Regions from separate parts of the Paenibacillus sp. JT22N12 genome, predicted to be linked through region 2. Evidence: predicted binding sites of a transcription regulator. Region 2 holds the regulator's gene; the other holds the start of a gene.
What was found. Region 2 encodes NrdR, which represses ribonucleotide reductase genes. Its sites were predicted from a motif close to AACACNATATATNGTGTT; they were not measured.
Positions count from the first base shown of each region.

Region 1 (7,000 bases), on a different contig from region 2:
GCATTCCTCCACGGAAAGATGGTTCGTCCGGGTGTAATACAGCGACTTCAAGCCCTTCTTGGCCGCGTACAAATAATACCTGGCGAGTTCTCTTGTGCTCACATCGCTGTTGACATGAAGAATGGTTGAAATGCCTTGATCCACATGCTCGCTGATTTCGGCAATAAGGTCCATCACCTTGAACTGATCCATTTGATAGGCTGATTTATAGTAAAAGTAATTGTCCGCCGCCATGTAAGGCATCGGGTAGTAGGTCGTTGAGTTCGCATAAGTGCGCGTTTCAATTTGCTCCACGATCGGCATAACGCTTGAAGTGGCGTTCTGGATGTAGGAAATGCTCTGCGTAGGCGCGATGGCCAGCCGGTAGGCATGATATAAACCGTGCTGCTTCACCAGCTGCCTGAGGCTGCTCCAATCTGCAGGCGTTGGAATCGCCACTCCCTCGAACAGCCCTTTCACCTTTTCCGTCGCCGGACTGTAATCGGTATCTTCATATTTGGCGAAATAAGTGCCTTTGGCATACTCCGAGCGTTCAAAGTCCTGGAAGACCGTCCCCGTGTCTCTCGCAATCTGCATGCTCTTCTCGATGGAATAATAGTTCAGCATCATAAAGAAGGTCCGGGCAAAATCCTTCGCCTCGCCGCTGTCGTATGCGATCCGGTTCTTGGCCAGATAGCCGTGAAGATTCATCGCTCCGAGCCCGACGGCATGAAGCTCGTTATTGGCTTTGGCAACGCCGGGCGCATTGGGTACACGCGACATATCGCTGACTGCTGTCAGGGCGGTCATGCCTTCATACACGGATTCCCTGATTTTCTTCTGCTCCATCACATTGACGATGTTAAGGGAAGCCAGATTGCAGCAGATATCGCGGCGGATCAGATCCGGCTGGCCGTAGTCGCCGATCTCCGATACCTCCTGGAGCTGAAAAATCTCCGTGCACAGGTTGGACATTTTCACAGTGCCGATATCCTTCAGCGCATGATTCTTGTTGGCATTGGATTTGTTCATTATATACGGATAGCCGGATTCCAGCTGGATTGTCGCAATTTTGACAAGCATGTCGCGCGCGCTCATGACCACTTTTTTCTTCACACGGTCGTCCGCAAGCAGCTGATCGTACATCTCATCCAGATCGATATCGTCCAGATGCTGGCCATAGGCCTGATAGACGGTGTGGGGCGCGAACACATGAAGAGGCTGGTTCTGCTCAGCCAGCGTGTAGAAGCGGTTCGGTACAATCAGCCCAATGGAAAGGGTCTTGATCCGGTTCTTCTCATCGGCGTTGATTTTCTTGCAATCCAGAAACTCCAGCACATCCCAGCCGAAAATATTATAATAGGCCGCTCCCGAGCCCTTGCGCTGACCCATCTGATCCGCATAGGAGAATGCATCCTCCATCAGCTTCAGAATCGGCATAATCCCTTTGGCGGCGCCTTCAACCCCTTTGATTGACTCCCCGCGTCCCCGAAGCTTGGACAAGTTGACCGCAACGCCGCCGCCGATTTTGGACAGCTGCATGCAGGTTCCAAGGCCGTAGTTGATCGAATTAAGAGAATCGTCAACCTCCATTAGGAAGCAGGACACCAGCTCGCCCCGGCGGCTTTTGCCCGCATTAAGGAAAGTTGGCGTAGCCGGTTGAAGGCGCTGCTCCATCATGGAGCGGGTGAGCATTCTGGCGACTTCCGCGTTTCCCTGCGCAAGATGGAGCGCCGTAATACTGACCCGGTCCGGGTAATGCTCCAGATATTTGGATTGATCATTGGTCTTGAGCGCATAATCCGTATAGAATTTGGACGCCGCCATATAGGATTGAAATTCAAAGCCGTACTGCTGCGCTGTCTCATAGACAGATTCGATTTCTTCCAAGGTGTAGCGGTCATAGACATTCTCGTAATAATCGTTGGCGATCATATAATCGATTTTTTGCTTCGTGCCGGAGAACGTCTCGCTCCTGCTGTGAACATCGTCCATAAACTCGGCAACAGCCTCATGATCCTTCTCCAGCTTGAAAAAGCCGTCTTCATTTCTTTGCATCAATTGATTATTCAGTTCAATGTACCGCAAACATGCTCACCGCTCTCCGAAAATATTCAACATCCGTTGACGTACCTGACAGCTCAAATTTGCTGATGACCGGGACAGCGAATAACTGGGCGATCCGGTCTGCGCTTTTGGCGAATCCTTCTCCCCAATTCCGGTTGCCGCTCGCAGAAACACCTTTCAGATAACTGTAATTATTTTTCAAAAATTCCAGTACCCTATCCGGTACCTGACCAAATCCTGTTGTATAGGTTACGAGCACGAACGGCTCCCGTATCGCTGAGCTTCCTTCGATTCGTACCGCCCTCATCGCTAACTTGTCTATGAATCTGCCGACATTGCCCGTGCGTGAATCATAAGCAATCAACAAATGCGCCAACTCCTGACCTGAGGAATTTCCAATTTTTCTTTTCAGCAACTTCATCTATATATAGTTGGTAAGATTGAATATATATCAATATATTGTGTATGTCAATGAGTCTCCAGGTAATATTCAATGGATTCATCCAGGCTTTCATACGACAAAAAACCCCTGAACCGTTACGTTCAGGGGGCTGCAGGGGATTTTCCGTTTCTACTAAATAAAATTATTTCATGACAGGCAGCTTCTTCATGATGAGCATTGCCGCCTCTGCCAAGCCTGCGTAATCGGCAGCTTCAGAATTGTGTCGGCGGTTTGCCGTTCATGAGTCCTTTTTCCAGCTCTGTTCCAGTTAAAAACCTCCAAACCCACATGAGAAATGGATCTGGAGGCTGTGTATGGCGTTTATTGCGCTTTGATTTTATAGAAATATTTGGTCTGCGCATCCTTGGCGGCGGCATCGAGCTGCGCCTTCAAGTCTGTGCCCTTCTTGGAGAATACCTCTTGAATGACATTGGTCATCGTTCCGTAATATTCCTGCGTATTGTACTGCGCTTCCGGCAGACCATCAAGCAATTTATTTGACTCCTCATTATATTTGTACACATTGTCGTGTTTGTCGAAAATTGCTTGCACCTTCTTGCCATAGTCCGAGTCGGCGCCAAAATAGTTCATTTGCGGCGGTATGAAGAACTTGCCTTCTGTTTTACGCGCTTGAATGTCGGTTTCAACCGATTTGAGCCAATCATCGGAGAAATAATCAAAGGTAATATAGCGGAACGCCATCTCCTGCTCGTCTTTGGTCGCATTCGGGTTGATGACCAGATAGTCACCGCCCAGAATCCCGTAATGCTTGCCGCCCGCTTCTGCTGCCGGCATCGGATAAGTGAGCACATCCTCCTGCTTCATGTTCCCTTGATTCAAGGCCTGCTCAATCGGTCCTTCTGCTCCTGCAATAACCATTGCCGTGCGCCCTTGTGCAAAAGCCCCTACAGCATCGCCCCAGCCCAGTGCCCAGTCCTGCGGAATGGCATTGGCTTCCCAGCGGAGCTTGTTATAGAACTCCAGCGCTTTTAAGCCCGCTTCGGAGTTAAACGCCGCTGTTACTTTGCCGTCTGCAATCGTTTGGATCTCGCCGCCCGCCTCGAACAGGAAATTCGTCCAGTTCCAGCCGGCCTCATTGCCTTTGCCCATCGGCGCGATGCCGGAGATGCCTTTCTTCGTATCGGATGCCGCCTTGGCCGTGCTGAGCATATCGTCCCATGTCCAGTCATAGGAAGGAACGGCCACGCCCTTGTCATCCAGCAGCTTTTTGTTAATAACGGTGCTGGTCACATACCCTTTTTGAGTAACGCCGTACACTTTGCCGTCAATCAGGAATTGATTTTGCAGGATCGGATTGATTTGATCCTTGAATTCATAATTATTCCACAGCTCCGTAATATCAGCAGCCCAGCCGCGCTCGACGAGGAATTTGGCTTCCGTCGCGAAGGTATTGAAGAAGGTAGGCGCTTCGTTGGCCGCCATTTTGATGCCGATCTCATCGGTGCTGTAATGCCAGTCGCTTTTCTCAACGGTTACATTCGGATATTTCTCGGTGAAACGCTTGATCTTGTCGTCTTCAAGCTTCCGGTTCTCCACCTGGTCAGGCAGCGGGTAGTAGACGCTGATCGTGATTTTCTTCGTCGAGATGTCCTCTTCCGCCGGCGGCGTATTATTGGCTGCTGCGCCGTTGTCATTGGCAGCTGCCGGCGGGTCCTCAGCCGGTGTGTTAGCCGGCGCATTGGCGGCCGTGTCGTTGTTCTTGCTGTTGTCCGTGCCGCCGCAGGCAGCCAGCAGCGCACTGAAAACCATCATACATACAAGGATAAGACTTAACTTGCGCATTGAAGCTCCCCTTCTTCCGCATAAATTTTATTTGAAATAGAAGAAAGTATACCGTGGCCTATACTCTGCTTCTATTTCACCGGAATGAAACGAGCCCCGCCTTCATAAGGACGGCGTCAGCCGTTTCACCTTGACCTTATAGAATTTATAAGCTTCACGCCTATAATTTCCTATAAGGCTTGAGGGAAGAAACTAACTTTGCCGCCAAAGAACGGCGAAGTTAGTTTCTTCTTACCTCTTAATCTTAATGGAGGCGGCTTCATACTGACGATGTGTATTCCTATTCTCATCGTGTGCAGCTTTACGCTCTCGCCATCCTATCCCTTGATGCCGCCCAGCTGCAGGCCGCGCATTATAAAACGCTGGAAAGTAAGAAATACAACCATCGGCGGCAGCATAATCATCGCCAGTATCGCGAATTTGATATTCAAATCCAGTCTCTTCGCATTAATGACATATTTGTATATGGCCGTCGCCAGCGGGCGCGTCTGATCGCTGTGCATGACAAGCGAAGGCCAGAACCAGTCGTTCCAGGCATTGGAGAACACGAAGATCGCCAGCGTCGAGAAGATCGGAACCGACAGCGGCAGCGCGATCCGCAGGAAGCATTTGACCTCCGATGCGCCGTCTATCCTTGCCGCTTCGAACATTTCCATCGAGATGCTGTCGAAGAAGCTCTTGAGCAGCAGCAGATAGAAGGCATTGGCCCCCGCTGGCAGCCAGAAAGCGAAGAAGGTATTAATCAGCCCCAAATCCTTCAGATTCAGAAAATTCGGGATGATATAAGTCGTCGGCGGAATGAACAAGGTAATCAGGAAGAAAAATGTAATCCCGCGCTGATAGGGCACGTTCAGCCTCGACAGGCTGAATGACGCCAAGCCGAGAACCAGCACGGTAACAATCATATTTCCGGCGAAAATCGCCATTGTATTCCGCAGGAATATCGGCAGATCGATAAAATCCCAGGCTTTCTGGAAATTGCCCCAGCTGTACTTCTCAGGCAGGAAATGCGGGGGAAAGGCATAGACCTCTTCATTGCTCTTGAGCGCATTAAAGAAAGTCACGGCGATCGGGTACAGCATACTGAACACCATTATGAGAATGACGAGAATCATAAGACCGTAGTAGATTTTGTTCGATGTTTTCTTCAAGTCATAGACGGATAGAATGCCGCGGTCATAGCTCTTCATGGCTAGTTGCCCTCCCTGCGCTGAAATCGGTATTGAACGACCGCAAGGCTGCTAAGAGCAAGGAACATGAGCACGCCCAATGCGGCAGCCACCCCGTAATCCAGCCTGGTTGTGGCATACTTTACAATAAGCAGCGCATAGGTGAGCGTTGCGTTGTTAGGTCCGCCGTCCAGCATGGCAAGCTGGGATTGCAGCCCCTGCGAGGTCGCGATCAGCTGCAGAATCAGCATCAGGACGATCAGGTTGCGGATGGAGGGCAGCGTAATATAGCGAATCCGGTTCCATACCCCGGCGCCGTCAATTTCAGCCGCTTCGTACCAGTCGCGCGGAATGCTGAGCACCGCCGCCAGATAAATCAGCATGGCTGAGCCGAACTGCTGCCACGACTCCATAATAACGAGAGAGATCATCGACCATCTGGTATCGGTCAGGAAGGCGATCTGGTCCGCCCCCGCCTGGGAAAGCGTCGCATTGATCGGCCCAACCGGATCATAGAACCAGCGCCATAATCCATAGAGCACGACAACAGGAAGAACGTTGGGCAGATAGGCCGCAACGCGCGCAAACCCCTGAAACTTCTTCAGCTCCGATATCGCAATGGCAAACAGGATCGGAATCCAGTAGCCGATCAGAAGCCCCAGGAGCATATAGTAAAGCGTATTTTTGACGGCCTTCCCTACATCCGGATTTTGAAAGACGGTCTTATAGTTTGCAAGTCCGATAAACTCCGTGCCATTCACAAAATCAACATGCTGAAAGCTGTAAACGAACCCTTTTATAATCGGCATCCACAGAAAAGCGATGAATATAAGCGCCGCCGGTAAAATAAAAAGGTAGCCCCACATATTTTTGCGCAGCAATTTGCAGATTCCGGATTTATGGACACCCTGTGGGCCGTCCGCCTGTATGGGCACCGTTGTTTGACTCATCCTAGTCTCCCTCATTCCTTCTCTATGCGTGATAATTAAATTGTAATGAAGGAGAGCAGGACTGAACATGTGCAGTTCTATCTGAATGATGGGCGATTTTACTTCTTCAGCTCGCTTGGGCTCATGCCGAAATATTTCTTGAATATTTTGCTGAAATGCTCCGGCGATTCGTAGCCCACCTGCTCGGATATTTCATAGCGGCGCAAATCCGTTGTGGTCAGCAGCCTGCGGCTTTCTTCCATCCGGAGCTTGATTACATATTCCCAGAGATTGAATCCGGTTTTCTTCTTGAACAAATAGCTCAAATAATTGGGGCTGACGTGATTCCTCTGGGCCACCTCATGCAGCGTGAGCCCCTTCTGTGCATAGTTATGGTCAATATAGCTCTTGGCCCGGTCCACGATGACATTATTCTGGGCATTAAGCTCATCCGCTGTCGGTTCCTGCGCGGCATACCGGCTCCAATCGAAATCCCCATAATAAAACACATAATGATCCGGATGATCCGCATGCCGCAGCAGCGCCCTGCGGGCCTGCTCCTTAAGCGTAGTCAAAAATTCCGTTCCCTTGAGAATCTGACTGATTCCGAC
Region 1 covers NZ_JBWDNU010000009.1:270,818-277,817, forward strand. Annotated here, with positions in the region: gene nrdE (class 1b ribonucleoside-diphosphate reductase subunit alpha) at 1-2,067, opposite strand, end outside; gene nrdI (class Ib ribonucleoside-diphosphate reductase assembly flavoprotein NrdI) at 2,054-2,413, opposite strand; gene AC0YOA_RS27610 (ABC transporter substrate-binding protein) at 2,810-4,291, opposite strand; gene AC0YOA_RS27615 (carbohydrate ABC transporter permease) at 4,609-5,481, opposite strand; gene AC0YOA_RS27620 (carbohydrate ABC transporter permease) at 5,484-6,410, opposite strand; gene AC0YOA_RS27625 (response regulator transcription factor) at 6,509-7,000, opposite strand, start outside.
Region 1: a site for NrdR is predicted at 2,495-2,512, ahead of nrdI (class Ib ribonucleoside-diphosphate reductase assembly flavoprotein NrdI). Genes of this name have one in related genera too.

Region 2 (7,000 bases):
AACCAAGGGCGTCAGACTGTCTGACATTGAGCACTGCGGGAGCGATCGCACCGCCGCCGGGGGCACTGGTCGGCATCTTAAGGTCAAATTCTGAGAAGGCAATACCGGAAAGCAGGCCCTGGTCAACGAGAGAGGCATAGAGGGCCATGGCATATTGGTTATCGCTTGCAAGGGTCTCTTTTACCGAATCGTGTCCCTGGATACCAATGTCTTCAATAAGGGGTCTTCCGTCATACAGCGGATCGGAAAGCCATGCGGTGTTCAGTTCGCGAATCATGTTGTATACAGTCCTCGCTTTGGTGCGGACAGAAAGGTCGTAATCGTTGTAGGTCAGTTTCGGAGGACTCTCAACGATATAGGCGTCAATGCTGCCGTCGGCATCGTGTCCGCCGAGCTTCATGTACTCGGGAAGGTCAGCGTAGTTGGCTTTGTAAGCCGCCGCCATCTGGGCGTTGGGAGCCGCGATGTGCGCGTATTTGAAGAGCAGGTAAATGTAATGTTCTCTGATGTCGCCGTCAATTTGATCATCCGACATTGCAACAAGCCAGTTGGTGTGTTTGAGGCTCGTTTTCCAACTGTTCGCTTTCGTCGGGATGATTTCGCTGTGGCGGCTTTCGTGGACCTCTTCGTTGAGTACATCCCATGAATTGAAGGGGATTACTCCGCGGGATACGCTTGAGCCATACTTCGTATCTGTGGTCAGGAAGTGCCGCATCACATACATTGTGTGGTTAAACTGCACTCTTCTGGCCATTTCTTTGTCTACCGGAACCGTGGTTGTAACGCCGTTGCCCAATCCGTAGAAATTGACTGTGCCGTTATATCCGGAGGTAAGGTTCGCGGGAGTAATCTGTCTCATCCATGCAGGGGCCTGGTTGTACCATGCCAAAACATGGCCGTGAGACTTGTACTGTCCTGGAGTTCCGGAATCCCTGATCGCCTGATAAGAGCTGGTCGGGAAACTGTATTCAGCTGTGCCAGGGGTGGTGGTTGCGCCGCTCAGGGGCGCGCCAGTAACGCTTTTCAGCCAGTTCGGGCCGCGGGGATGCGTAGCATCGGCCTTGAGATTGTTGCCGTTGACAAAGATTTCATAGTGCCGGGCTCTGGTTCCGGTTACTGATTCGGTTCCAATCGTGCCGACCATGAACAGGTCATTTTCCCTGCTGTAAACACTCTTTAGAGGCGCTACGGCACTCTGGTTTTCCGTGTTGACTACGTTGGGAAGCGCAATGCCGTTGGGATCGGGTTCGGTAATTTTGATGTTGGCGACAAGAAGCATGCCGGTTTCTGCGGGACGGCCGGTCTCGCCATGGAGCTCAAGAATGAAGTTCGAGGAATTGCCTGTTGAGGCGTTAATGCTGTGGTGAGCCATCAACCAGGATTCACCGTTGTAGCTGCCAACCCAGTCGGGGTTAAGGTTGTTGTACTCGTAATCCCTGAGGTAGCTATCGAGGTCAGAGTTGGTATTTCTGATTCTCCACCTCATGAATTTGCCCTGCGCGCTCTTGGGATAGTACACATCAAACTCAATAGTTGCGCCAGCGGGGACATTTACAGCGGGGGACAACGGAGATACAATGCTTATTCCGCCGAACGTGCTTTCTCCGTTATGGACGTAATTGATCTGGAGCACATCAGCTTTGCCTTCGGAATCTGCAAAAGGATACGGAATCATTTTGTATGTGCCACCAGCAAAGTCGGCGGGGACACGGTTGTCAAGCGGGGTTCTTGAGGTCCAGACATTGGTGGGCGCAGTAATTTCTACAGGTATTTTACCAGGACCCGGATCAAGACGGAAATAGGGATCTGAACCGTCCGCTTTGATCTTTCCAGTGAAATTCACTATTGCGTCTTCAAGGCTGGCTATGGCTTCGCCGGCGGGAGTGAGCGCATTGCGCGCGAACTCAAGCGCGTTATCAAGATCTTCGAGTTCGTCGGCGTACACCCAGGGGAAAGCTTTGTTCACATCGGATCCGTCGTCAGTGTGGCTAATCTGGAGCGGGAATTCCTCGTTGCCGGCTTTTAAAGCTTCGGCTTGTGCAATGAGGTCGTTCAGTTCAAGTGTCAGTTCGCCTTCGGCCGCAGCGGGCGGTACGGGAGCAAACGCGAATAAGGAGAGCAGCATGATGACTAAGAGGATGCGGGAGATTAAGAGTTTTTCACCTTTCATCTTAGTTTTGCTCCTTTTCTTAAGGCGACCTCTAAAATCTCGTTTTAGAGTCGCCCAATTTTAGATTTCGGAATTTTTTACAACTTCACCGATAAAAATGTTGTTTTGGTTGAAGATTTTGCGGTTTTTTGATGAATTAACCATCAATCGTGAAACATTTATAGACCGGATCGGAAGCGTTCGCCGCAATATTCAGCGCATTGTCGTCGTTGCTGACATATTTTAAACATGCAATAGTCAAAGTAGTTGAACAGCAGATTCTTGGCCGCATCATTATCCAGCGTCTTCGGAACGTATCTACGTATTGGAACGTCTGGCCATCGGTACCGTTCAGCAGTCTGACGATATTTTCAGGATTGGCCATCCAATCCAAGTATTTTACGATTTCCTCCGCGCGCTGGCTCGTTTTCGGCACAATGATGTAAATTTCATTTGGTGTGTACGCAGGTTTTGGAGTTTTGCCGCGGGCATCCTGGAATAGATCGATCAAAGTTAATTTCCCGCTCCGATTGTTCTTCATGAATTCCCGCGATATAGCCCATATACACCGGCTCATTCGTGTTTGTCGTAGCAGCGCCGACCTGGCCGTTCACCATGTTCTTCTGGAACTGATTCGTATCTTTGCCGATGCTGAGCGGGAAGTCCTTATCGATTAATCCTTCGTTGAATTAAGGAAGATGTTTACGCTTCCGGTATTGGTGGCCAGGAGCTGGATGGCCATACCGCCGATCACAACCCACGAGATGAAGTGGGGCAAATAAATCATGGTCTGGGCGGTCTTCTTGAACCACTTGACTCTAAGCTCGTTCAACAGCAGCGCCAAAACGATAGGAACCGGAAATCCGACGATCAGATCGAGCAAATTCAATACAAAAGTATTTCGAAGCGTATCAGGGAAAGCGTCCATTCGAAATATTTCGCGAAAGGCATCCCACCCGATCCAGGGGCTTTCCCATACCCCTTTGAAAACGTTGTAATCCTTGAATGCGACAATGACCCCAAGCATTGGAACGTATTTGAAAGTAATGAAATAGACCATCGGCAACAGAACGAGCAAGTACAATTACCAGTTGTTCGTTACGGTTCCGAAGCGGTTGCCGCGCCTAAAGCGAACCGTCTGGGTCGTCTTCGTCGTGAGCTGTAATGCATCCCTCCTAATCGTTGGTTTGTTTAATTAGATGGCTGCGATCTCTGACACCGATAGCTTAACATCACCAGACCAGTAAAAAAACTAACAATAATCTGGTGGTTAACATGAAATATTTTCGCGGTTATTCGAGTCAATTAACATATTTCCTGGGCTTAACATATTTCCTGGGCTTAACACTTGCTCCCTGTAGCGCAAAAAAGCCTTAGCATTCAGCGGATTCTAAGGCGTTAAGCAGAGAATATTCAGCAAATGGAGCCGTCTGGGACTTACAAGCTCCCGTAAAGGTTCCGATATTATCCCGGCGGCAGATCGAACATTTTCTTGAAGGCGCGATGAAATGAAATGACGTGCGTATAACCAACCTGCTCGGCGATATACTGAACTGGCACATCCATGCGCTTCGCAAGCTCGAACGGATCTTAAGAAGGATAATCTATAAACTTGTCTCCGAGCTCTTCCTTAAACAAGCAAGCTTCTTATACCTTTAGGACTTATACCGAATAGATCGCTGACTTGATTTAATGACAGGTTGGGTCGTTATAATGCTGATCGATGTAGGACTTGATCTGAAATTTTACTTGTTCCTTGACGCCCTGGCCGGGTTACCGCAACCTGTGCACCTAAACTAACTGCCTTGGCAAATTCCTTCTCTAATGTTTCAACTTTATATCCGATGATCCACTCGTTTGCTAGTTTTTTTCTGTCCCATTCCTCCAAGATGACATCAATTTGCTCTCCTTTGTTCCAATCTCAATTCTAGCCCGATTCCCATCACTCATGCGCTTCATTTCCCAATCAAACACTTGCTGATAAAATTGACTTACTTGGATCATTTCCTAGCCTCACTTCATCCCCTTCCTGCTTTCCTATCCCCGTAAAAGCCCCAGTTTGCACCCAAACAGAAAACACAGTACCTTGTGGATCCTGTAACGTCGCCATCCGTTTGTTCACATGGTTCATTAAGTATTTTCCCTGCCGAAAACGCAAAAAACGCGCACACTCATTCATTAGAGTGTGCGCGTTTGCGCTTAAAATTATGGTGGAGCCTAGGGGGATGTATGAATCTTTGATTATATGACTGACGAAGTGATCTCGAAGGAGACTTCTAGCAAGTAGATTCAGACGCCGTACTCCTCCGCTTTTGCTCCGTCCGTGCGGGCGAACCATTTGGGGTTCATTTCCCCCTAGGCAATCCATACAAAAAAACGCCACCACGTTATGTGGTGACGTTCTTTTTGTATGGAGCCTAGGGGGATGCAGCGTGCCTCTGCATCCCGATCAAGGGATGTATGAATCCTGATTATAGGCTGACGAAGCTTATTCTTCGGGGACTTCTAGCGGTAGATTCAGACGCCGTGCTCCTCCGCATACGCTCCGTCCGCGCGGGCGAACCATTAGGGGTTCATCTCCCCTAGGCAATCCATACAAAAAACGCCACCACTTCATGTGGTGACGTTCTCTTTGTATGGAGCCTAGGGGGATCGAACCCCTGACCTCATCGCTGCCAGCGATGCGCTCTCCCAGCTGAGCTAAGGCCCCGTGAATCATGGCGACAAGTAAGATCATAGCACAGGAAAGTTGTACCTGTCAATCGTTTTTCTTGCTGCCATTGGAGAGCAAACTGTTTAGCTCCTTCATGAACATGTCGATATCTTTGAACTGCCGATATACCGAGGCGAAACGCACATAAGCTACCTCGTCCACGGGATACAGCTGCATCATCACCAGTTCGCCGATTTCGCGGCTTTGGACTTCGGCCTGCGCTGTCGTACGCAGCTCTTTCTCGGCCTCGGATACAATCACTTCAAGCTTCTCAACCGGCACGGGACGCTTCTCGCAGGCCCGGATAAGACCGCGCAAAATCTTGTCGCGGTTGAACTCTTCTCGGCTGCCGTCTTTTTTGACGACAATCAGCGGGGTTTCTTCAATCATCTCGAACGTTGTGAATCTTCGGGTGCATTTCTCGCATTCGCGGCGGCGGCGGATCGACTTGTTGTCGTTCGCAGGTCTGGAATCCAATACTTTGGTTCCCGCGTAATCGCAATACGGACATTTCATCGGATTTGTTGACCCCCATCTTTGAAAAAGAATTTCCATACGTTTCCTGTAATGAAACTCGTGCAATCGCACATAATACTTGTACCAACCGCAAGGAGGTGAAAGACAATGAGTTCAAACCGCAGCAGCAACCAACTGGTTGTACCACAAGCCAATGCAGCGCTCGACCAAATGAAATATGAAGTCGCGCAAGAGCTGGGTATTACGATCCCACAAGACGGTTACTATGGTAACATGGCTACGCGTGACGCTGGCTCCCTTGGGGGTTACATCACTCGTAAACTGGTACAAATCGCCGAGCAATCCATCGCAGGTCAGTTTAAATAAGGTTCACAGGATTTATAATGGAAGCTTTGGCAGCCGCCCTCAGGGGCGGATTGCCAAGGCTTCCTTATTATTTTGCCGCAAATTCAGGGTAAAGCTTCTTGTATTTATTATAATAATAAATGACGCGCTGTACATAGTGGCGGGTTTCCCCATATGGAAGCTTGTCCACCGTCTCCAGCTTGCCATCCCATGTTCCCTCCGACATCCATCGGTTTACTGTCCCCGGTCCCGCATTGTAAGCCGCAACAACGGCATACGTGTTGCCCTTGAACTGCTGCAGAAGCGAGTTCAGATACCAGGAGCCAATTTCAATGCTGATGTCAGCGCGGCTGGCAATTGCATCTTGGGTAACATTGGAGAATTTCCCCTTTTCCACAATCCAGTTGGCCGTATCCGGCATCAGCTGCATCATACCTATGGCACCTTTCTTCGATACCTTATTATTGCTGAAATTCGTCTCCACCCTTATAATAGCAGCCACCAGATGCGGGTCCAGCCCATAGTTGACAGAACTGATCTTAATGTCGGATTGGTAATGGATCGGATACATCCAGCGGTTCATCCAGTCGGATTTCAGATACAGCAGTACCAGCACCGCAATAATCAGAAGCAGCAGTACACGTTTTCTAAATATCTTCCTCACCATCACGAAAGTCCTTGCTCACGCCAAAATTGTTCAATTTGCGCCTCTGTGTTTTCAAGAGAACCGCTATTGTCTATTACGAAATCCGCAAGCTTCCTCTTCTCTTCTATATCCATCTGCAGCCCAATGCGCTGCTCCGCTTGCTCAGCTGTCATGGAGTTGCGTGCCATCAGCCTCTCCATCTGCAGGCGGCGCGGTATATATACGACAATGATTCCCCTGTACAGGGAAGCTTGTCCCGTCTCATACAAAAGCGGAATATCGGCTACAATCAGTCCGCCTGGGTTCTCCAGCTCAAAGGCATTCATTCGCGACCACATGGTCGCCCGGATCGCCGGATGCAGAATACCCTCAAGCTCGTCCAGCTTCTCTCGATTGCCGAAGACGATCTTCCCAAGCTCTCCCCTGTTCATCGTTCCATCCGCATTCAATACGGCCTGCCCGAATACAGCCGTAATTTGCGCCAGCGCGGGCTCGCCGGGAAGCACAACTTCCCGGGCAACCTGGTCGGCATCGACAATTTTCGCTCCCCGTGCGGACAGCATGGCGGATACCGTGCTTTTGCCGCAAGCGATACCGCCTGTTAATCCAACTATCATACCTTCACCTCATAATGCCCCTTTTATAACAACCGCAAAATCCCCATCATAAT
Region 2 covers NZ_JBWDNU010000014.1:31,007-38,006, reverse strand. Annotated here, with positions in the region: gene AC0YOA_RS31800 (endo-1,4-beta-xylanase) at 1-2,170, opposite strand, end outside; gene AC0YOA_RS31795 (hypothetical protein) at 2,307-2,690, opposite strand; partial or broken gene AC0YOA_RS31790 (sugar ABC transporter permease) at 2,841-3,209, opposite strand; tRNA gene AC0YOA_RS31785 (tRNA-Ala) at 4,787-4,859, opposite strand; gene nrdR (transcriptional regulator NrdR) at 4,908-5,378, opposite strand; gene AC0YOA_RS31775 (alpha/beta-type small acid-soluble spore protein) at 5,487-5,705, shown strand; gene AC0YOA_RS31770 (lytic transglycosylase domain-containing protein) at 5,773-6,351, opposite strand; gene coaE (dephospho-CoA kinase) at 6,351-6,947, opposite strand; gene ytaF (sporulation membrane protein YtaF) at 6,971-7,000, opposite strand, start outside.